One region of the Paenibacillus sp. MABNR03 genome, then DNA from elsewhere that is predicted to be linked to it. Evidence: predicted binding sites of a transcription regulator. Region 1 holds the regulator's gene; each other region holds the start of a gene.
The links. The regulator Rex, encoded in region 1, represses fermentation and respiration genes when NADH is low (regulators of the CRP and FNR family bind a similar motif). The targets are predictions, from matches to a motif close to TTGTGAAATATTTCACAA.
Positions count from the first base shown of each region.

Region 2: a site for Rex is predicted at 2,012-2,029, ahead of nadA (quinolinate synthase NadA). Genes of this name have one in related genera too.
Region 3: a site for Rex is predicted at 3,165-3,182, ahead of AAIH57_RS21305 (cytochrome ubiquinol oxidase subunit I). Genes of this name have one in related genera too.
Region 4: a site for Rex is predicted at 2,523-2,540, ahead of AAIH57_RS21910 (formate/nitrite transporter family protein). Genes of this name have one in related genera too.

Region 1 is NZ_JBCIYR010000003.1:904,333-910,525, forward strand. It holds gene dinG (ATP-dependent DNA helicase DinG) at 1-2,404, shown strand, start outside; gene AAIH57_RS19410 (redox-sensing transcriptional repressor Rex) at 2,603-3,256, shown strand; gene AAIH57_RS19415 (amidohydrolase) at 3,243-4,547, shown strand; gene AAIH57_RS19420 (DUF5590 domain-containing protein) at 4,591-5,121, shown strand; gene AAIH57_RS19425 (hypothetical protein) at 5,423-5,950, shown strand; gene AAIH57_RS19430 (AAA family ATPase) at 5,943-6,193, shown strand, end outside.
Region 2 is NZ_JBCIYR010000011.1:15,428-21,620, reverse strand. It holds gene ftsH (ATP-dependent zinc metalloprotease FtsH) at 1-1,800, shown strand, start outside; gene nadA (quinolinate synthase NadA) at 2,101-3,039, shown strand; gene nadB (L-aspartate oxidase) at 3,075-4,694, shown strand; gene nadC (carboxylating nicotinate-nucleotide diphosphorylase) at 4,691-5,557, shown strand; gene AAIH57_RS28035 (type III pantothenate kinase) at 5,564-6,193, shown strand, end outside.
Region 3 is NZ_JBCIYR010000004.1:340,303-346,495, reverse strand. It holds gene cydD (thiol reductant ABC exporter subunit CydD) at 1-624, opposite strand, end outside; gene cydB (cytochrome d ubiquinol oxidase subunit II) at 626-1,681, opposite strand; gene AAIH57_RS21305 (cytochrome ubiquinol oxidase subunit I) at 1,626-3,041, opposite strand; gene AAIH57_RS21300 (hypothetical protein) at 3,426-4,718, shown strand; gene AAIH57_RS21295 (glycosyltransferase) at 4,718-5,608, shown strand; gene AAIH57_RS21290 (glycosyltransferase family 4 protein) at 5,610-6,193, shown strand, end outside.
Region 4 is NZ_JBCIYR010000004.1:487,177-493,369, reverse strand. It holds gene AAIH57_RS21915 (molybdopterin-containing oxidoreductase family protein) at 1-1,191, opposite strand, end outside; gene AAIH57_RS21910 (formate/nitrite transporter family protein) at 1,575-2,414, opposite strand; gene AAIH57_RS21905 (FAD-dependent oxidoreductase) at 2,664-4,025, opposite strand; gene pelA (pectate lyase) at 4,542-5,714, shown strand; gene AAIH57_RS21895 (glutathione peroxidase) at 5,787-6,193, opposite strand, start outside.

The sequences.
Region 1 (6,193 bases):
TTATGTACTGCTGAAGTGCCTGGACGAGCTGCGTGAATTGCCCTTGATTACCATACAGCGTCTCAGTGATCTGTTTGCTCCAGAAGACAGTGATCTGGGCTGGTTCTTCGACGGCATGCGCAGCGAGAAGGAAGCAGAGCCTATTCAGGATCTCGACGGACATACGTATTACCGTCAGCTGGCCTTAAACGTAAGTGACTGGACCGAGATTGGTGCACCACGCGATGAACGAGAAGGCAATCCGCTTGAAGGTATCAGTTTTGAACAGTATATGGATCAGGTCAGAAATAATCTGAAAGATACACTGGATCATTACGAAGAACGCGAGGCGCAGACGCAAATGTTCAGCAGCGTAAGACAGGCCTTGGACGAAGAAAAGCATCTGTTAATCGAAGCGGGTACAGGTACGGGGAAATCCCTCGGTTACTTGCTGCCTGCCATTTATGAAAGTGTGAAGCAGGAACGAAAAGTGATGGTTAGCACGCATACAATTAACCTGCAGGAGCAGCTTCGAGAGCGGGATATCCCTCTGCTCACCAAAGTAGTTCCTTTTCCGTTTAAGGCTGCTGTGTTCAAAGGACGGGGGCACTATCTGTGTCTGCGGAAGTTTGAGCACAAGATTAACAAACGGGAATTCGCCACACCAAAAGAAGACTATTTTACAGCGGCACAGATGATCGTCTGGCTCACCCAGACGGAAACCGGGGATGATGAGGAGTTAAACCTCAGCGCTCGCGGTGGGGATTTCTGGGAGACCGTGCAGAGTGAGTCTGAATCCTGTCTGGGACGCTCCTGTCCGTGGTTCAGAAAGTGTTTTTATCACCGGGCAAAACATGAAGCAGGTTTGTCTGATATCGTGATTACGAATCATTCCAAGCTGTTTACCGATGTCAAAGCAGCTCATCAGCTTCTGCCGGCTTATGACAGTCTTGTGATTGACGAGGCCCATCATCTGGAAGATGTTGCAGGCAAGCACTTGGGTCTTCATATGAAATATTTCACGTTGGTTCATACATTAACCCGATTGTTTAAAGATAGTCGCAATGGTCAGCTTCCCATGCTGCGAACTCAGCTGTCTGGTCATGAGATGTCGGCACAATGGGGCTCAGTGATTGACCAGATGTTCCCGCTTGCTGTTGAAGTCAAGGAAATGTGGGATCGGCTGAGTGAGGCTTTATTTAGCCTGCTGCCTGAGCGAAGTGATGCTTCTCCGGGAGAAACAGGACAGTTTTCACTCCGATTGAAGCCTTCGCAGAAACCGGCGAAGTGGCAGGAGCTGCAGGATTATGAGAACCAGATCTATGTCACGCTTGGTGACTTGATCCGTAAGGGAGACAAGCTGCTTCTGGAAGTCAAAGAGGATCAGGACGACTATCAATCGGATAGTCTGATTACGGACATTACAGGTTTGCTTAAAGACTTGGCAACGCTAAAAGAGAATCTTCGCTTTTTCATGCGGATGGATGATGCCAAAACAGTATATTGGATGGAGGCAAGCGGGCAATTCCGCAGCAAATCACTGCAGCTCTATGCCGTTCCTGTCGATGTCAGCGCACAGTTGAAGGACATGTTCTTCGATAAAAAGAAAAGCGTTGTTCTTACTTCGGCTACGCTCTCTGTGGATAAGTCATTTCAATTCATGATTGAACAGCTTGGCCTGCAGGAAGCGGCCGACAATAACCGTTTGCTGACGTCCATGCTGCCATCGCCATTCCGCTACCGGGATCAGGCTTTGCTGGTTATTCCGCGTGATTTTCCAAGCGTGAAGGGCAGTGTTGGTGATGCACACTTTGTGGACATGCTCGTGCGGTCTCTTGCCGAAACGGCTATTGCTACACGGGGGCGCATGATGGTGCTCTTTACTTCATACAGGATGCTTCGCCAGGTTTATGATCCGTTAAAAGAAGCATTGTCCGGTAACGATATCTCGCTGCTCGGCCAAGGTGTAGACAGTGGCAGCCGCTCCAAGTTAACACGTCGGTTCCAGGATGCCAAAGCTACGGTTTTATTGGGGACCAGCAGTTTCTGGGAGGGTGTCGATATTCCGGGGGAAGCACTGACTTGTCTGGCGATTGTCAGATTGCCTTTCCAGCCGCCGAATCATCCGCTGGTGGAGGCGAAGAGCGAACTGCTGCAGGAACAGAAAAAGAACCCGTTCATGAAGCTATCGGTTCCACAGGCAGTCATTCGTTTCAAGCAGGGATTCGGGAGGCTGGTTCGTACAGCCAAGGACAGGGGCATTGTCATCGTCTATGATACGCGGGTGATTGAGTCTTACTATGGGAAATACTTTTTATATTCATTACCCGGTCCCAAAATGGAACATATGCTGACAGAACAGATGGTTCCACGGATTAGCGAGTGGCTGGAAGCGCCTGCGCATGACGAACCTGCTGCAGAATAGGATGTAACGTCATTGCGCAATGAGGTCTTCTCGCTGTAAACTTTATTAGATCAACAAAGTGATGATTCATTCATGAAGCACTTTTAATTTTATACTTGATAAGGCATCTTGCATGATTTCATTCGGAAACGAAAACGGTTATGCAGGGTGCTCCATTTTTATTTATCTATCGTGGCCTTGGTAAGGGGGAGTTATGTAATGAAATCAGATAAAATTTCGGAAGCCGTGGTACGCAGATTGCCTGTTTATTTGCGATATTTGAGTGAACTGCACCAACGTGAGGTTAACACGGTTTCATCACAGGAGCTTGGACTCCGGCTGGATCTTAATCCTGCCCAGATTCGCAAAGATCTTGCATACTTTGGGGACTTTGGCCGCAAAGGCATCGGATACGACGTATCGTATTTGATTGAAAAAATTCGCCAAATTTTGAAGATTGATCAGCAAATCAATGTAGCACTGGTCGGAGCCGGTAATTTGGGACATGCTTTGTCCAATTACAATGCGTACCTTAAAGACAACATGAAGATCGTTGCTGTTTTCGATGCTTACGGTCCCAAGATTGGCAGTCAGATTAACAGCCTGAAGGTACAGCCAATGAATGAATTATCGGATTCGGTCAAAAAGGATAATATTCGCATCGGCATTATTACCGTACCGGATACCGAAGCTCAAAATGTAGCCGATCAGTTAATTGAATCCGGCATTGAAGCGATACTGAATTTTGCACCGACTATCCTCAAAACACCGCCGCATGTCCGTATCCATCATGCCGATTTTACAACGGATCTGCTTAGCCTTGCTTATTATCTGGAGAATGGAAAGGACGACGAGGAAGATGACGACAAATAGATGGGTAATTCATAACGGCAAATTTGCTGTTAATAGCGGTACGGAATGGAATGTGGTTTCAGGTTACATGGTAGTCGAAGAGGACAAGATTGTGCATATTGGTGAGACATTGCCGGATGGGGATGAGAACCTGCCGAAGGTTGATGGTAAAGGACTGGTCTTTTTGCCGGGTCTGATCAATACGCATGGTCATGCAGCCATGTCGCTTCTGAGAGGCCACGGGGACGATCTGGCCTTACAGGTATGGCTTCAGGAGAAAATGTGGCCTATGGAGGCGAAAATGACGTCTGAGGACGTATATTGGGGTACCTCCCTGTCTGTACTGGAAATGTTGAAAGGTGGCACAACGGCATTCCTGGACATGTATGACCATATGGACCAGGTGGCTAAAGTGGTGGAACAATCCGGTATCCGGGCTGCATTGGCACGTGGTGTAATCGGTTTGTGTTCCGAAGAAGAGCAAATGCGCAAACTGCAGGAATCGGCTGCCTTTGCACGCGAGTGGAACGGACAGGCTGGTGGCCGAATTACGACGATCATCTCACCACATGCGCCATATACATGCCCTCATGATTACATTGAAAAGCTTGTACAGGTTGCGCATGATCTGGATCTGCCGCTGCATACCCATATGTCGGAAACGCTTCGTGAAGTGGAGCAGAATGTGACGGATTACGGTCTCCGTCCTGTAGCCCATTTGGAGAAGCTTGGCTTCTTCTCACGGCCTTCTCTCGTTGCTCATGCGGTGCATCTCAATGATGAGGAGATTGAAATTTTGGCACGGCATGATGTCGCTGTCTCCCATAATCCGGGAAGCAACCTGAAACTCGCTTCAGGTGTAGCACGAGTTCCGGATTTGCTAAAAGCGGGTGTTACGGTATCCTTGGGAACAGATGGACCAGCGAGTAACAACAATCTGGACATGTTTGAAGAGATGAGACTTGCTGCGCTGATACACAAAGGAGTATCCGGTGACCCTACGGCTGTACCAGCAGGAGAGGCGTTGCTGCTTGGAACGGGTTATGGTGCCAAATCCATATTCCTGAACAATACAGGAGCACTTCAAGTGGGGATGAAGGCCGATTTTATTGCACTGAACATTGAACAAGCTCATTTCTATCCGCACACGGACCTCATATCCCATACGATCTACTCGGCTTCAGCCAAGGATGTAGAGCATGTATGGGTGGACGGCAAACAATTGGTGAAGCATGGGGAATGTCTTACAATGGATGAAGAGCGCATTCTGCGTGAGTCTCAACTTGCATTTGACGGACTGCTCGCCCGTTAATTTCAGAACGCAGCAGCGTCATAGGGGAAAGGAAGTTCGGCTTTTGAAAAGAAAAAAGAAATGGATATGGATCTCGCTGCTCATCCTGATTTTGATTCTGTTTGGACTTCAGCGCTTTTATATCTATATAACCCAGGACCAGCGCAATGAAGAAGCACTAGCTATTCAAGCGGCACAGGAGCAGCTGGGGATTACATCTTACGAGAATCTCCGAAAATACGTCTGGGGCCAAAAAGAAGGCGATGACAATATTTACTGGACCATGATGGCCAAAAATAAAGAGAATCAGGACATTGCCGTCTGGGTCAAATTCGATGCAACCAACAAACCTGTCACAGGGAATAACGCTGTGCACAGTGAGCTGCTGCAGAACGGGTTGTCTGAAGCACAGATTCGGAATCGATTCAGCTCTGAAGTTCCAGGCGGAGAGATTAAGCGGATTATGCCAGGAGTTGTCAATGGAATCTATGTGTGGCAAGTGTATTACAAAGACGATACGCATAACTACTATCGATTCTATCGTTTTAGCAATGGCGACCAAGTTGATTTGGTATATACCATTCCAAACAGCTAATCGAAATAACAGAACTTTTTCTTAGGTAATTTCTTCAAAGAACCGGCAGATGGAAGCACGTCTGATCCGGTTTTTTGGCGTATCCTGCGAATCATTCTGGATTTGAATAGTTAAAATTAATAATTTATTCATATTTTCGCCTTCGAAATTGTATATACGATGTGATATACTCAAATATGTATTCAAGGATACATCAAACAGGAATAAAACCTGTTGGGCACATCACAGGTCATTCGTACACAATTCATATTATGCCTATAAGCTATAGGGATGGGCTCAAAATTTGGGAGGGGAAACTCACTTGAAGCTAAAAGTATTGCCTATTGCTTTAACTGCCGTCATTTCAGCCGTTGTGTTGTTTGGAGGTTGGTTTGTGTATCGTCAAGTGGCCATGCAGAATCCGATTGAAAAAATGGTAACCCAATATGACGGGGTTAATGACGTTCACTTAACTATTAACCGTAATGACGTACAATTGAAACTTGATTTGCAGCCAGATGTGGATCTGGGCAGATTGGTTCAATATATTCAGAAAGAAGGACAGACACTGATCGGCACGCGTGCATTGAAATTGGACGTGGTGGATCATTCAAATGAAGCCCTGGAAAACTGGTGGGGCGATGCCATGTTTACTGTCGCTCAAGCGATGGAGAACAAGCAGTACACGGATATTACACCTACATTATCCAAAATGGCGACCAATGGTATTCAAGTGAATACGGCCATGGATGACAATAACGTATACGTAAGCCTCCGAGATGGAGATGCCAGCAAGTTTATTATTCTGCCGCGTGTACCCGGTCAGATAGGAGTGTGGCCTAATGCCTAAATGGACGAAGGAAGTTGCCATTGGATTTGTCCCTGTGTTGATTATCTTTCTTGCTTTTGTTGGTGTGAATATTTTCCCCATTCTGATTGCAGCTGCGGTTGTGGGCGGATTGCTGCTTATGATGCAGATGCGCGGGGGAATTACGGTTGGAGCAGGTCAGGAACGCAAGCGCAAGAAAAAAGGACCTTCTAAACTGACTTTTGAAGAAATCGGTGGCCAGGACAGTGCCAAGCAGGAGCTGCG
Region 2 (6,193 bases), on a different contig from region 1:
ATTCCTCCTACGGATGAAGCGATTAGTGAACTTGTAGCGGCAAGTGAAGCTAATAATTTCAAGTTAAATCAGGAGCCAATGAGAGGTGACAGCATCTGGCTGACACTTCTGACATCCTTTATTCCTTTGATCATTATGTTCCTGCTGTTCTTCTTCCTGTTCAATCAGGCGCAAGGCGGCGGCGGCAAAGTAATGAACTTTGGTAAAAGCCGTGCCCGTCTCTACAACGAAGAGAAGAAGCGGGTTACATTTGAAGACGTCGCAGGTGCGGATGAAGAGAAGCAGGAATTGGTTGAGGTCGTTGACTTCCTCAAGGATCCTCGCAAATTCGCAGCTGTAGGTGCACGGATTCCTAAGGGCGTACTGCTCGTGGGGCCTCCGGGTACTGGTAAAACGTTGCTCGCTCGTGCCGTTGCCGGTGAAGCGGGTGTACCTTTCTTCAGTATCTCGGGTTCCGACTTCGTCGAAATGTTTGTCGGTGTCGGTGCATCCCGTGTACGTGACTTGTTTGAAAATGCGAAGAAAAATGCCCCATGTATCATCTTTATTGACGAGATTGATGCAGTAGGCCGTCAGCGTGGAGCTGGCCTTGGCGGTGGTCACGATGAACGTGAACAAACGCTTAACCAGTTGCTCGTTGAAATGGACGGATTTGGAGCCAATGAGGGAATTATCATTGTTGCTGCAACCAACCGTGCAGACATTCTGGACCCTGCCTTGCTGCGTCCGGGACGTTTTGACCGTCAAATTACGGTTGACCGCCCTGATGTAAAAGGCCGTGAAGCTGTACTGAAAGTACACTCCCGCAACAAACCACTCACCAAAGATGTGAAGCTGGACATTATTGCGAAGCGTACGACAGGCTTCTCTGGTGCGGATCTTGAAAATCTCTTGAACGAAGCGGCATTGCTTGCAGCACGCCGTAACCGCAGAGACATTTCCATGAAAGAAGTTGACGAGGCAATTGACCGTGTCATCGTAGGTACGGAGAAGAAAAGCCGTGTCATCAGCGATCGCGAGAAACGGATCGTTGCTTATCACGAGGCAGGTCATACCATCGTAGGATACTTCCTGGAACATGCCGATATGGTACATAAAGTGACCATTATTCCGCGCGGACGTGCGGGTGGATATGTAATCATGTTGCCAAAAGAAGATCGCATGCTGGTTACCAAGCAAGAACTTCTGGACAAAGTTACGGGACTCCTCGGAGGTCGCGTGGCAGAAGAACTGTTCATTGGTGAAATTGGTACTGGCGCATACAGTGACTTCCAACAAGCGACAGGTATTGTTCGCAGCATGGTTATGGAGTACGGTATGAGTGAGAAATTGGGACCTATGCAATTCGGAAGTTCACAAGGACAGGTATTCCTTGGACGGGATATCGGACATGAACAGAATTACTCGGATTCCATTGCCTATGAGATTGATCAGGAAATGCAGCGCTTTATCAATGAATGTTACGAGAAATGTAAAGACTTGCTCGTAAAACATACAAAAGAAATGCATCTGATCGCTCAAACGTTGCTTGAAGTGGAGACACTGGAAATGGATCAGATCAAACAATTGATCGAGACAGGTTCCCTTTCTCCAAAAGCGGAGAGCGATAATGATAATGAAGGTACGCCAAATGAAGGCGGAGAGCCAATCGTCGACAACATCGGTGATGTGCGCGTTCGTATTCAAGGCAAAGATGAAACACCTGAGCCTCCAGCAGGAGATATCCCTAACGATGCTCCGAATCTGGATAAAGGCAACAGCAATGATCCGGATGATGGCGGGACGAAGCCAACATCTTAATCTAAATGCTACACAATCTGTTTCTTGGAACAGATAAGAGGAGAGCCGAAAGGCTCTCTTTTTTTGTCCACATTATTCAAATTGCAGAGATAATGATAACTGCGAGCTAGAGCGCGAACTACGCAGGAAATGGATGATTAGAGCGTTGTTCTGTATCCTTTTCATTTATTGACAGAGTCGTGAACGTTGTGTACATTAGTTGTTAAACCGCTTGTGATTCGTTTCTCAAGCGAAAATAACGACGCAGATAGTCACAGGAAACAGCGCATGGCGCTGTCCCGTTAAAGGAGAGGATCACAGGTGGAAGCTCTGGCTTTAGAGCGCAAGGCTGAGATGAACCGGGAGCTGCGAGAGCGGCTGATGGAGTTGAAGAAGGAACGTAACGCTATTATTCTTGCTCATTATTACCAACGTGACGAAGTACAGGAAGTCGCCGACTTTCGCGGAGATTCATTCCTGCTTGCCCAGAAGGCCGCACAAACTGACGCGGATGTCATTGTGTTCTGTGGGGTTCATTTTATGGGTGAAAGCGCTAAAATTCTTGCCCCGAACAAAACGGTTATTATTCCGGATGAACGCGCAGGATGCCCGATGGCAGACATGGTGAATGTTGAAGGATTACGCAAACTGAAAGCGCAGCATCCAAATGCAAAAGTAGTGACTTACATCAATTCCTCAGCGGAGATCAAGGCTGAGACCGACATCTGTTGTACATCGGCCAATGCGGTCCGAGTTATTCAATCTGTTGATTCCGATGAGATTATCTGGGTGCCGGATAAAAACCTGGGGCATTATGTCCAGCAGCACACAGACAAAAAAATGATCATCTGGGAAGGGTACTGCAACACTCACGATATGCTGACCGTAAAAGACGTCGTCGAGATGAGAGCAAAATATCCAAATGCCGAGTTTGTCGTGCATCCGGAATGCCGCCCGGAAGTAGTGGAGATGGGGGATTTTGTAGGCAGCACGACAGCCATCCTTGAATATTGTAAAAATTCTTCGACCAAGGAATTTATCGTAGGAACAGAAGATGGCACGGGCTATCAGCTGCGTCTCGATAGCCCGGATAAAGAGTTCCATTTTGCCACCAAGTTTCTTGTGTGTCCAAATATGAAGGTCAACAACCTGAAGAAGCTGGTTAAATGCCTGGAAACGATGAAGCCGCAAATCTACGTACCACCGGCCGTTGCCGACAAAGCCAGAGAATCGCTAGAGCGCATGTTACTGGTGAAGTAGCATGCGCTACTCTTGCTCCGAGACAGGTGAATAGGATGATACCGCAATATTTAGTGGATTTTGATCTGTCCGCACTGCCCATGGTAGAGACGGATGTACTGGTTATTGGTTCCGGCATCGCTGGGTTGTTTACAGCAATCAGGGCGAGTGAACATAACCGGGTGTTGATGATCACGAAGAAGTCATTATTGGAGAGCAATACCCGTTATGCACAGGGAGGCATCGCTGCGGTAATCGCTGAAGATGACTCTCCTGCATACCATCTGCAGGATACACTTGTGGCTGGAGCGGGACTATGTCGCCCAGAGGCAGTAGAAGCATTGGTAAATGAAGGCCCGGATGGAGTGAAGGAACTGATTCGTCTGGGCACGTTATTTGATGTGGAGAACGGCGAGCTGGCGTTGACGCAGGAAGGTGCGCACAGCCACCGCCGTATTTTGCATGCGAATGGAGATGCGACTGGATATGAGATCGTGAGGGCTCTTGCAGCTCAAGCAAGTGAACATCCTGGCATAGAGGTATGGGATGAGCATTTTGTAATCGATCTGATCACGGATCACGGAGAATGCGTGGGGGCTCTGGTTCAGAAGCCGGATGACTCACAGGTATTCGTTAAGGCACGGGCTACCGTGCTCTGCTCCGGCGGGGCTGGGCAGTTGTATCGCTACACAACCAATCCGGAGGTGGCTACCGCCGATGGTGTTGCCATGGCCTATCGTGCGGGTGCAGTCATTCGGGATATGGAATTCATCCAATTCCATCCGACCTCCTTATGTTATCCAGGAGCCCCACGTTTCCTGGTTTCTGAAGCGGTACGGGGTGAAGGTGCTTATTTGCGCAATATAAAAGGCGAGCGGTTTATGGAACGTTACCATGCACAGCTTGAACTGGCACCGCGTGATATTGTAGCGAGAGCAATTGTCAGTGAGATGGAGACGACAAACAGCACATTTGTGTATCTGGATATAACTCATGAGCCAGCTGAGATGATCAAGCATCGATTCCCTACCATATATGAAACCTGTATGCGGTACGGACTGGATATGACCACAGACTGGATTCCGGTCGCTCCTGCAGCTCACTATATGATGGGCGGCGTTAAGACGGACTTAAACGGGGAGAGCAGTATCGGCAGGTTGTTCGCTTGTGGAGAGGTATCGTCCACTGGGGTACACGGAGCCAATCGATTAGCGAGCAACTCTTTGTCCGAAGCGATTGTGTTTGGGCATCGAATTGTTGAGCGTATTCAATCACTGCCTATGCTTAACTCAACTCAGGTAGGAAGCCCCCTACAGCGTAGCAGAGAGAATGAAATAATGTCCGGACAACAACCTATTTCCGAACGGCGATTGCGTCTGCAGAAGATGATGGTTCGTCAGGTGGGTCTGCGACGTAACGGTGTCCATCTGCAAGAAGCCATGGATAAGCTAAGAAGCGAAATGAACATTTTCGACCACGTGCTTACGCACAAGGAAGAGATGGAATACGCCAACCTTTTGACCTGTGCCTGGCTGGTAACCAGTGGAGCGTTACACCGACAGGAAAGTAGAGGGGCACACTACCGTGAGGATTTCCCCCTGCGTGACGATGCCGTTTGGCAGAAGCATAGTTTGCAGCAACGAGAACAAGCGATTGTGGAGGAATTGATGTCATGATACTGAACGGATATAATGAAGGACTCATTGAATCCATTAGAAACTGGCTTCGTGAGGATGTTGGATCAGGGGATGTTACCACAAGTGTGACTATTCCGGCAGGCCACCAATCCAAGGCAGTCATTCACGCCAAAGACAATGGAATCATTGCAGGCGTACCGGTAGCTGAACTGGTATTTCAGGTGGTAGACCCTACGCTTGTTTTTAAGCCAATGGTGCAGGACGGAGACCGGGTTACACGGGGAACAACACTGGTGGAAGTGGAGGGAAGTACCCACAGTCTGCTGACGGGTGAACGGCTGGCTCTGAATCTGCTGCAGCGCATGTCCGGCATTGCTACCCGCACACGTTCGTATGTAGATGCATTAGAGGGTCTTTCCACGCGATTGGTCGATACTCGCAAAACAACACCAGGCCATCGCATGCTTGAGAAGTATGCTGTCCGCATTGGTGGAGGGGCCAATCATCGATTCGGACTATACGATGCGGTTATGATCAAGGATAACCACATTAAGGGTGCAGGCGGCATCACAGAAGCTGTGCAACGGGCACGGGCCGTCATTCCGCATACGATGACCATTGAGGTGGAGACGGAAAATCTTACACAGGTACAGGAAGCCTTGCAGGCAGGCGCAGATATCATTATGCTGGACAATATGCACCCGGATCAGATGCGTGAAGCCGTTGCGGTTATTCACGAACAGGCTCCGCATGTGAAGGTGGAAGCATCGGGCAATGTCTCTCTGGATACCATCCGGGGGATTGCCGAGAGTGGTGTGGATGTAATTTCCGTTGGAAGGTTAACCTATTCTTTCGAGAGCCTCGACATCAGCCTGGATTTAAACGAAAAGAAAGAGGGGTGAACCTCTTTGATTCTTGTTGTAGACGTGGGCAACAGCAATATCGTACTCGGCGTGTATCAAGGCCGGGCGTTGCTCCATCATTTTCGCTTGAGTACATCCCGTCAGTCGACAGTGGATGAATACGGCGTATTGATTTATAATTTATTTCATATGTCGGATATATCAACCCGCGACATTGAAGGAGTAATCATCTCATCGGTGGTTCCTCCGCTGGTACATGTCATGGAAGCGATGTGTGAAAAATATGTTGGTAAAAAGCCCATGGTTGTAGGACCTGGTATCAAAACGGGTCTGAACCTGAGGTATGAGAATCCGCGCGAGGTAGGCGCAGATCGTATTGTGAATGCCGTGGCAGCCGTTGAAAAATACGGTGGTCCACTTGTGGTCGTTGATTTCGGTACAGCTACGACATTTGACTGCATTGATGAAAAAGGCCACTATCTGGGCGGAGCCATCGTACCGGGGATTCATATTGCCACCGAAGCGCTCTATGAGCGGGCATCCAAGCTGCCTCGCATTGAATTGGAGAAGCCGAAGAAGGTCATAGGACGCAATACCGTACATGCCATGCAGGCAGGCATTATTTATGGCTATGCTGGACAGGTCGACGGGATTGTTGAGCGCATTCGGGAAGAG
Region 3 (6,193 bases), on a different contig from region 1:
CAGCGTTTTCAGCGTCTCCAGTCCGCGAAGCGTATCCACGAAGTGATTCGCCAGTGCCTTGTATGACTTGAATTGCCCATCCATCTTGCGCTGTGCAGCAAGACCAACCAGAATCATGAACACAATCAATATGGGAAGGGTCAGCATCAAAATAATGCCGGACATGACATCCAGCTTGAACACATACAACAGAATCACAATAGGGGTGAACCCCATGCCCAGCATGCGGGGAATAAACAGCTCCAGATACGTTTTGTACTGGGCCGTCCCTTCCCGTGCCAGTGTGACCAGGTGTCCTGTTCCTTCTGTTTTGGCAAAACGCGGGCCCAGCCTGAACCACTGCTCCACCATCTGTCTGCGCAGATCGGTTCCTGTTTTCTCTGCATAACGCAAGGCAACCCGCTGCAACCAGAAGGAAATGGCATACCGGGCGGCAAAAGCAGCCAGGAACAGCAGCAGCACAGGGTACTGCTCTGTTATGGATGACCCTTCAAACAATGCTGTTATGGCCTCGGCGAGCCATTTGGCCTGCATAATAATCGTCATCGCCTGCAGCAGCACCAGCGCTGAAGCCAGCGCCAGTACTGGCCGAATCCCCGGCAGCTTCAGCAATCCCCGTCCCATGTCAGTACTCCAGGTGATGCTGCTCGTTCAGACGTTTGCGGAAAATGTAATAACTCCAGATCTGATAGCCGAGAACAAAAGGCAGCAGCGTGCAGGCTACAATGGTCATCACTTTCAGCGAATATGCACCGGATGCCGCATTGTAGACCGTCAGGTCAAACGCGGAGCCAAAGGAACTCACCATAACTCTTGGGAACAGGCCGATAAATACGGAAGCAAAGGCGATGGCAATGACACCTCCAGTCATGCCAAAAGCCCAACCCTCGCGCTTATGCCGCACGAAGTAAGCGGCAAGACCCAAGGAGACAGCGCCAAGGACCACCATGATCCAGAGCGCCCAGCCGCGCACGGCGAACACGTCCGTCATGAAGTATGTCATTATGGCATACACCGCAAGAATGGCAGCCAGCGGCAGCATCAGTTTTTGGGCAGTTTGCAATGCTCTCTCCCTGAGATCGCCAACCGTACGCAAGGAAGCGAACAGCAGTCCGTGAACGAGACACAACAAGGTTACGCTTAAACCGCCAACGACAGTATACGGATTGACGATGTCCAGGAATCCCGCACGCATCTGCATCTGCCCATCGATGGGGAGACCCTTCATGAGCGTGGCAAACACTACGCCGAACAGAAAAGGCAGGAGGCTGCTTGAGACAACAATGATGACGTCCCATGTTTTGCGCCAGCGTTCATGTCTCATTTTACTGCGGAATTCAAAGGCCACCCCGCGACCAATTAAGGCCAATAACACCACTACAAGCGGCAGATAGAAGCCACTGAATAACGTAGCATACCAGTGAGGGAAGGCAGCAAACATTGCTCCCCCTGCCGTAATCAGCCACACCTCGTTGCCATCCCAGAACGGACCAATCGAATTGATCAGGGTACGGCGTTCACGATCCGTTTTGGCAATAATGCCAGTCGACATGCCAACCCCAAAATCAAAACCCTCCAGAAAGAAAAATCCAACAAATAATACGGCAATCAGCAAAAACCACAACTCACTTAGTGACAACGGAATAACCCCCATCCACGCCGAACGGATCGGACGATTCATCGTGGTCCTCCGGCTTTTCTACTGCATATGGTCCTGCCTTGATCTCACGCACGAACAGATAGACCATCACAATACCCAGAACCGTATAAGCTGCTGTAAATGCAATGGTAGAGAACAGAATCTGGCCTGCACTCACATTAGGCGATACACTGGCTTCGGTCGTCATATATCCGAATACCGTCCAAGGCTGCCGCCCCACCTCCGTCATGATCCAGCCCGACGTATTGGCGATAAACGGCAGGGAGATGGCAAATACCATCAGGCGCATAAACCACTTTCCGGCTACCTCCAGCTTCCTGCGGAAGGCCAGGAACGTACCGTACAAGGCGAGTATAATCATTAAACCACCCGCTGCAATCATGATGCGGAAGCTCCAGAACGTCGTCCGTACTGGCGGGATGTAGTCCCCTGGCCCATAAGTCTGCTGATACTCAGCATTCAGCTCCTTCATGCCTTTGACACTTCCGGAGAACTTGCTGTAGGACAGATAACTGAGCAATCCGGGAATCTTGATCTCACCGGAGTTCTCCTGTTTGTCCGGATCGATAAACGCGACTACCGTCCATGGTGCAGGATCTTCCGTTGTTGTCCATGTCCCTTCACTGGCTGCCATCTTCATGGGCTGCGTTTCCACCAGATATTGCGCCTGGAAGTGCCCGGAGAACGCTACACCGAATGAGGAAACAAGACCAATGATGATCGCAATGTTGAATGATTTGCGGAAAATCTCCACATCCTGCTTCTTCATCAATTTGTAGGCACTAATTCCCGTTACCACAAAGGCACCCGTCATTAATGCGCCGAAGATGGTATGCGGGAATTCAACCAGCAGCTGACCATTGGTAAGCAGTGCCAAGAAATCATTCATCTCCGCACGGCCGTTGTTAATCTCGAAACCGACCGGATGCTGCATGAATGAATTGGCTGCCAGAATCCATAGCGCGGACAGGAATGTGCCGACAAATACGAGCCAGATACAGGCCAGATGCACTTTTTTGGACAACCGATCCCACCCGAAAATCCAGAGCCCGATAAACGTAGACTCCATAAAGAACGCCAGTAAGGCTTCAACCGCCAGCGGCGCACCAAACACGTCCCCGACGAAGCGGGAATACTCGGACCAGTTCATGCCGAACTGGAACTCCTGCAAAATACCCGTAACGACCCCGACAGCAAAGTTAATCAGGAACAGCTTGCCCCAAAATTTGGCCATCGTTTTGTAGATTTCCTTACCTTTGACTACGTACAACGTCTCCATAATTGCTACCAGCAGCACAAGACCGATGGACAGCGGTACAAAAAAGAAATGGAAGATCGTTGTGAGTGCATATTGGATACGCGATAACATAATCGGATCCATACCGTTACCCCTTCTTTCTGTTACATCGCAGTTAATTCGCATTCGGCATGGAAGCTGCACCTTCGCTGTCTGTCCGCCAAATACGCTTGATGAACGTATTGTGCCAGATTGCCTATTTTCTACATGTGACAATTATCACAATCCTCGTTGGAATTTCGAAAAAAATGTGACGATGGTCACACATTAGATAAAATTCAGCCTATCAATATGGCTTGCCAGCTTCGTCTATTCAGGGAAGTTGCTCATGTTTGGCACATAATGCCCATATGCTAGAGTCAGACATATCATGCGAAGTGCCATAAGGGCTTTACATATGATGTGGAAGAACGGATCCCGGAAACGGGGCAGAAACCTTGAACGCAGTCAAAGTGAGGTGATTAACACATGGATAAATCCGAAACCATACCGGAAAAAGCCACAGAACCGGCTTCAAAAGAGGGGAATGCAGAGCTCCCTCCCATCAGGTATATTCTCTTTCCACGCAAAGGCGGATGGTCCACTTTTCCTTACCCGGGCATCGCTGCCTTACTTGGGGCAGAGGGAGAGGTCTTCTATGTAAGCAGTCAGGAACGTTCAGAAGATATGCCCCAGGCCATTGCAGTGGTTACCTTGCCGGAAGCAGAATTACTGCTGCAGCAGTCTCGCACCGCAGCTGTAATCACCCACCCCTATTGGCTCATGGCAGCAGCTTCGCTGCATCCGGAGATCTGCATTGTACTGCTTCCCGAACCGGCAGGCGATGAAGCGGAGTCGCCGCTGTGGGAAAGCTGTATATCCCGGCTGGTTGGCGTTGCATCCCTGGTCGGCACGTCTTCGGAAACACGTTATATGAAGCTGGCCTTTCAGGGTATACGCTCGGTCTGGTTGGGTGGTGAAAACACGGCTCCTGCCGGCTCCATACCAAAGAATGATCTCGATTTTCCGCTAAAGGATTACGAATTGCTGTTCCTGCACGCCCTGAGACAAACCGTTGCAGGTGCACCGGACACCATTACTCCGCTCCAGTGCAGTATGCGTGCGGACTATTATCGCCAGCTCCGTTCAAAAACGGGGCCGCATGAGACGATTTCCTTTTTGCTGGCAGCCTATGAATACTTGCTGGACGATTCGCGAGCAGCTGCATCGCTTAACGAGGCTTTCATCCATGCCATCATGAGCGGACGAAGTGACTGCGTCCATTCCCACTACCGGTTCCTCTCGGCCATTCATGCCAAAGCAGGAGAAGTGGAGCATGCGCTGCAGGTCTACGGGATCAGTGCAGGCCATGCACAGGAACGGCATCACTATGAACAGTTATGCCGCTGGCTGGAGGCCGGGGAGAATCAACTTGTTCAGGCGGAGCTGCTGCGAATAAACGATGATTACGGAGCAGCACTCAGCATACTGGACGCACTTGGAGGAGAGACCGCGCGGCATTGGAAATTCCGAATTTATCAGGAGACCGGACGTGTGGAGGACGCCATGGCTCTGGTACACGCGGTGGATATTCAGGATGGCTCCAGCCGCAGGGATTATCAGGTATTATCCGGTACTGCCATGGCACTTCGCGGAGAACGCCACGGGGCAGTACGTCAGTTCCTCGAAGCAGCCATGGAGAATGAGGATGCACTCGCCCGGATTGTGGAGTTGGAACTGCTGGATCAGGCTGTACAGCAATTACTGGGGGAGGTGCCGTGATGCTGGACCCGAAGAAGCGCACACAACATATTCGGGGTCTGGGCATGCAGACAGACATCCGGGTTGATGTCCCCTCAGCTTTAACTGAATCAATTGCAGACAGTGTGGTGCATTCGAAGGGCACGGAGGAGCAGCGGGAACGTTCAAACCCGGTATCCTCTTCCATTCGCCGCGTTCGCAAAAGTAAGGGAAATAAACTGACCGCAATGCTGCAGGTCCGCAACGAACGAGGCAGATACCTCGAAGAGGTACTCGGTGATCTGAGTGAGTTCGTGGATGAGATCGTTATTGTAGATGATGCGAGCACAGATGGCACACCCGACCTATGCAGGGCCTATCCGAAGGTTGTCCGTCTTGAGGTGCTGGAGAAGCCCCTGTTCGCCGAGGAATGGCGGCTCCGTAACGCCCTGTGGCAAGCGGCAGTGAGTACCTCCCCAGACTGGATGCTGTCCGTCGATGCGGATGAACTCTACAGCTCGGAGGCCAAGGAAGCCATACGTACTCTGATCAATCAGGAGCATGCGGACTGGGTTGCATTCCGGTTTTACGATATGTGGGGTGGTCGAACTCATTATCGGGATGATGAATTATGGGGACTGCACAGACGACACACGGCCTCCCTTGTACGCTATATGCCGAACTATCCCTACTTTTACCCGCAGCAAAACCATCATGTTCCCCGCCTCCCCTTGTCCTGCACAGGCCTGCCTGGTATTAGCACGGAGCTGAAAGTACAGCACCTTGGATGGGCGGGCAGTCTGGAAGACCGGGTTCGCAAGTATCTGCGTTACAAACGCATTGATCCAAACGGCCAGTGGGGCAGTCTGGAACATTACGAATCCATCCTGGACCCGGAACCTCGGCTGGTTCCCTGGAAGGAGGAGCGGTGAGATGGGTGTGGTCAGTATTTTGACACACAGCTTCACAGATGGATACAACCGGGATTTCGGCCGGGTATTCGGAGGTGGGCTTGAACGTTACATTCTCGATCTGTGCAGCGTGATCCGCGAATTGGGGCACATTCCCGAAGTGCATCAGCTGTCCTATTATGAAGCATTTCAGACGCGGACGGAGCAGATTGACGTGTTTGGATACGCCTATGATATGGATGATGTGCCTGATGCCTTTGCCCGGATGGCCGCAGCAGCGCGCGGTCCCGTAATCTATGCCAGCTGCCTCTGGCAGCCCATCAGCTACAAACCCGGCAGTCTGGGGATCTGCCACGGCATTAACTGGGATCGTCCCGGTCTGCCGCTGGAGACCAAACAGCAGGTCGCCGGGCACATCCAACTGGCACTGGATGGACTGGTACGCATCGTATCGGTGGATTCCCATTTCCAGACCTTTTGCCGGGCTGCATGTACGTTTCGCGATCCCAATCAGGTTGTCCTTATTCCCAATGCAGTGGATACCTCCTATTTCACTCCAGCTCCGCCCAGACCCAGATTCGGTCAGGAACAGGAAGCAGAATGGTT
Region 4 (6,193 bases), on a different contig from region 1:
TCGCTCGACCCGCTCGGTATCCGGTGCCACAACCAGTGGATTGCTGCAATAGACCATCATGGCCCGGATGGGCTGCTCCGCTTCCAGCAGCGCTTCACCAATCCGGTTCATGTTCACGACTCGCGGCTCTGGATTGCTGCGAAGCTCCGGACGCTCCAGTGCGTCGCTATTGGTGCTCGCATAGCTGTTGGTGCGCACGGCACCGCCACCGCGCTTCAGCCACTGCCCCGTAATGGCAGGCAGACAGGCTACACTTCGCACATTCATGCCTCCATTATCATGGTGCTGGAGACCGTTACCGATGTGGATGTGCGCCGCCTCTGCCTTACCGTACAGCTCAGCCAGCTTCACGATATCCGTTTCCGGTACGCCAGTAATGCGTGCAACACGCTCAGGGGTATAGCTGCGAACATGATCACGGAGAGCCTCATGGCCCACGGTATACTTTTGCATGAAGGCTTCGTCCGTCAATCCCTGTTCAAACAGTACATTCATCAATCCCAGTGCGAGTGCGCTGTCTGTGCCCGGATAGAGGGGGATAAACCAGTCCCCCCATTGCGCCGTACGATTCCGGTGAACATCGATGACCACAATTTGGGCTCCCTTTTTGCGGGCTTTCTCAGCCAGGACCACCTGATGCATGTTTGTGCTGACAATGTTGCCGCCCCAGATGACAATGAGATCCGCATGCTCCGTATCTTCGGGCAGGGTTCCCCGGTTAGCGCCCATCGTATATTTCCATCCTGTATTGCCGGCCGCATTGCAGATCGTTTGCTCCAGCATACTGGCACCAAGCGCATTGAAGAAACGACGGTCCATGCCGTCTACCCCGAGGATGCCCATGTTGCCGTAAAAGCTGTATGGCAGGATGCTTTCAGAACCATACGTCTCGGATACAGATTTGAATTTTCCCGTTATCTCATCAATGGCTTCGTCCCAGCTTATACGTTCGAACTTGCCCTCGCCCTTCGCTCCCACACGTCGCATCGGATATTGCAGCCGCTCGGGATGATATACCCGCTCCGCCATGTTTCTGACTTTATTGCAGATGGCACCCTTTGTAATCGGATGATCCGGATTGCCTGCAACCTTTACGATTCTACCGTTTTCCTTATGAAGCAGCAGGCCGCAAGTATCCGGGCAGTCAAGCGGGCAAACCGCCGGAAACACGCCATTCTCCTGATCGATCATATGTACAAGTCCTCCCCATTTAAAACTATCCTTACATCATATAATTTTGGAGGTAATGGCGTAAAGAGAACAGTCTTGTTTTCGACGCTGTACGCACGATGCATTTTTTCTAAAAAAAGTTTGCACCCCATGATTCACCTCCTAAATTCAGGGGTAAATTAAGAACAAGGCATTAGGTTAGTGTTTCCCCACTTCCTCCTCATGCCATATCATGGACCACTCCCGAAATTCGCCATGAACAGGTTTCGTTCCCCCGAACCTTGTCATGGCGAATTTATTTTGTCTGGACATAAAAAGCGATCCCCTGCTCACCCGTTCACAGCATACAATCACTGTGTTCCAGGCGATATGGAATCGCTACTATATATGATTGAAATATATTGTTATGCCTGCTTGCTCCACATTGGTCTGGCTTCCGGCTCCACCGTCGGAACAACCGCTTTGACCTCGGGTTCCGTCTTGCGCAAGTACACCATCCAGTAGGCTGCAGCAACGAACAGCGCGCCTCCTGTAAGATTACCGAGCCATACCGGAATGAAGTTCATGATATACTGCCCCCACGAATAATGTCCTTCGAAGATCGCAGCCGGAATAAGAAACATGTTGGCAACCACGTGCTGAAACCCAATAGCGACAAAGGCCATCGTTGGAAACCAGATGCCGAGCACTTTGCCACTCATCGTATCGGATGCATAAGACAGCCAGACCGCCAGGGCAACCAGCCAGTTACACCCGATTCCCGATATAAACGCCTGAAGAAAGCCATCATGCAGCTTGTGTCCTGCCATATCCACAACCTTGGCCAGATATACGCCTTCTCCCGTGAGGCCAAGCACATGCCCGAATGCATATGCCACGAACAGTGCACCCAAAAAATTGCCTATCGTAACTAAAGTAAGGTTTTTCAGCATGCTGCCCACGGACAATTTGCGTGCCAGCGTGGCGAGCGGTACAGCCATCATATTGCCTGTCAGCAGTTCTCCTCCGCCGATCAATACCATAATCAATCCTACGGGGAATACCGCAGCGCCAATCAGGTTGACCAAGCTGCCCCATTCTGCCGGGGCCGAGGCAATAACCCGAATATCCAGCAGGAATCCAAGCGCGATAAATGCCCCTGCCAGGAAACTGAGAACGAGCACAGAGGACACCCTGTTCTGTGCCTTCTTCATCCCCGTTTTCACCGTATATTGTGCAACCTCAAGAGGTGTTTTTGCCGCCATAACCATCCTCTCCTTCACTGTTCACGAAACGCTGTAAACCGTATGACATAGGGAACGTTTGAACGTTTCATTGGATGATATTATTGTATCGCGGCTCGCTTTAAAACTTTGTGCAATTAATCACAACCTCATGGGTTTATTCCAAATTGATCTGTTTTGAATTTAAGGAATTACCTGGCCGGAAGAAAAGATGCGAATATATAAAAAGGAGTAATCCCCAGAGGGATCACTCCTTAGATAAGGTATTTTTTAAACCAATGCAGGTGCTTTCACTTCCACTGGAGGCAGAGCTTGAAGGCCAGCCGAGTTCAGGAAGTTCCACGGTTTGTTGTAATGAGGCTGGAAGAAGAAGTCGATGAAGGCGAGCTCATCTACGGTCATGTTATTCTGTATGCATACCGAGATCGTATTGATCGACTGTGTCAGATCTGCCTTGGACATGACTTGTGCCCCGACAATCCGGCGTGTGGCCTGCTCATAAATCACTTTGAGCAGCAGTTTCTCAGCCGTCGGCATGAACTCCGGACGGTAAGCATCTTCCAGCGTCACGGCTTCGACCACCAGACCTTCATCTGCAGCAGATGTTTCGGTCAGACCTGTACCTGCAATATTTTGGTCATAAATTTTAATGCCCGATGTTCCCTGCGTACCCATGTACGGCGTCGTAGGACGAACGAGGTTACGGGCTACAAGTGTACCCATTCTTACGGCATTGGTCGCCAGCGGAATGTAAGAAGCTTTGCCGGTTGGGTTATAGTGAATTGCACAGCTGTCTCCAGCGGCAAAAATGTCTTTTTGACTTGTTTGCATGTATTTGTCCACGATGATCGCGCCGTTTGGCAGCATATCCACCTGCCCTTTGAGCAATTCGGTATTTGGACGGAATCCAATGCATAGAATTACGAGGTCGGTTTCAAATTCACCTTTGGATGTAATCACCTTTGTCACTTTGCCATTCTCTCCGGTAAATTTCTGCACCGTTTGGCCCAGCGCCAGTTTGATGCCCCGTCCCGTTAATGTCTCTTCAATGGCATCTGTGAATTCAGGATCCAGATATTTATTCAGAATGCGGTCCACGCTATCGATCAATGTTACTTCCTTGCCGTTCATTTGGAACGCTTCAACCAGTTCAACACCGATATACCCTGCTCCGACAACAGTAACACGTTTAGCTTCTTTTGCCTTTTCGATGATCGTGTTGGAATGGTTATAGTTTTTGCAAAGTAAGATGTTTTCCATCTCGATTCCCTCGAGTTTTGGAACTACCGGCCATGAACCTGTCGTCACAATGAGCTTGTCGAACGTGTCTTCAAATTCTTCCCCGGTTTTCAGGTTTTTAGCCTGAAGCTTATGATTCGCAGCGTCCACTGCCGTAACTTCATGCAGCATTTTAGTGACTACACCCAGCTCGGCCAGCTGGTTTGGCGAAGAGTAAAACAATCCATCCGGATCTTTCACGACGCCACCTACATAAAGTGCGATACCGCACGACAGGAAGGAAATATTGTCATTGCGTTCATACACCGTAATGGTAGCATCCGGGTACAATTTGGCGGTATTCACGATCGCTGCGGTTCCTGCATGTGTACATCCGATAACTGCGATTTTCATAATAAAGGTCCCCCTTGGAGTTATAAAATAAAGTTCTTCATTTATCATTGTGCTGCCTTGATTCCTCGAATTTGGACGATGTTTGCTATCTCACTTTCCCATACTTGTGAATATATTCACTAATGAGATTAAATGATATTGTGAAAACATTCACTTTACGTCGGTTGCCTTTGTGATTTATTTCACTTCATGTACTCATTATAATGTGATCTTTTTCACATTACAAGTGTTTTCTCAAAATAAATAAAAAACTTCTTTCGATCCTCTGGGGAACATCTCATCCTCACTCAGAATATTGTCCCCTGTTCGAGCCATGATTATGCTTCCGGAACTTCTTGAGAAATCAACTCTTCAATATGTATCCGGCGGCTAGCTGTCCGTCTCTCATGATTAAATTAGTAAAAAAAATTCTAGATGAATGGTTGCTTTTTATATTGGTAAGCGCTTACAATAATATTGATCCTTAATTTGGGTTTTATATGAATGGAATACCAATTACTATTGGGAGGCGTTCATTTGAAGAAACGTTCAATCTCTGTTTCATTAAGTCTCGTACCTGTCACCGCAATTATTGCCATGCTGACCGCAGACATTGCTAAACCTGTTGTTGCTTTCGCCGATTCGCCGCCTGTTACAATCAAAACGGAGGTGCTATCTTCCAAAACTTCCGCAGGCGTTGATGTATCTTCACTGCTGAATAAGCTCAGGGATTACAGCATGTTCTCCACAGGTGACATGGCCAAGGACACCGCATATGCGCTGAACATGGTATCCTGGCAGCTGCCGCATGGGGGATTTTTCAAAGCGATGGAGGAGAAGTATAAGTCTTCATGGGACGGGATAACACCACGCTCTGACTGGAAAGACTCAAAAGGCGTAGAACTCGGAACGTTTGATAATGACGCAACTACAACAGAGATCCGCTTCCTGGCTGACATGTATGAAAAAACGGGCAATCCCCTCTTCCGGGACAGTGTTCGCAAAGCGGTGGACTTTATCCTCGTTTCCCAGTACCCATCAGGCGGATGGCCTCAAGTCTACCCGCAACGTGGCAATTACTCAGATAGTGTCACTTATAATGACAATGCCATGGTGCGAACCATGGTTCTCATCGATGACATCATTGAAAAGCGCAAAGGTTTTAACAACGATATCCTGAGTGAGGATACAAGGGGGAAGCTGGAAAAAGCCTTGGATAACGGGATTGCGTATACACTGAAAGCCCAAATTATCAACGACGGTGTACCTACAGTATGGGGGGCCCAGCATGATCCTTCAACTTATGCACCTGTATCCGGAAGGGCCTATGAGCTGGCGTCCAAGTCAGGCTCCGAATCCGTAGCCATCACCGCTTTCCTTATGTCCAGACCTCAGACACCGGAGATTGAACGAGCAGCCAAGGGCGCCCTCCGCTGGTTCGATCAGGTTCGTGAGGATGGAACCAAGTACAATCGCCAAGGGCCTGTTTATTTTGAGCCTGATCCGACGAGTGTTATCTGGTACCGTTTTTACAATATGGAAGAAGATGCGCCCTTCTACGCCGACCGCGACGGCAAAAAGTACATGGATATCATGGACATTAGCGAGGAGCGGCGAAACGGCTATTCATGGGCTGGCAATTACGCCCGTAATCTCCTTCAGCTTGCCTCAGACCAAGGATATTACACCTTAAAAAAACCGTTGCCCTAATCTGAATGATTTAATTGATCCAAAAAAGCCTGTCCTCCAGCAATGGAGACAGGCTTTATCTGTTCTATTTGTTTAGCCCAGCAGCTTCTCAATCTCTGCAGTCATGGCTTCAGGAGACTCTTTGGGTTCAAAACGTCCGACAACTTCTCCTTCACGATTAACCAGGAATTTGGTGAAATTCCATTGAATCGTGTTATCTTCACCTGCGCCAGGCTGCTGCTCGCGAAGATACTGGAACAACGGATGAGCATCCTCACCGTTCACGTCGACTTTGGCAAATACGGGGAAGTTAACGCCATAGTTTACTTGGCAGAAGGATTCGGCTTCCTCGCTTGTACCTGGCTCCTGACCACCAAACTGGTTACAAGGGAATCCAAGTACAACCAAACCCTGATCGCGGTAACGATCATATAACTTTTGCAGCTCTCCATACTGCGGAGTCAGCCCACACTTGCTCGCCGTATTGGCGATGACAAGAA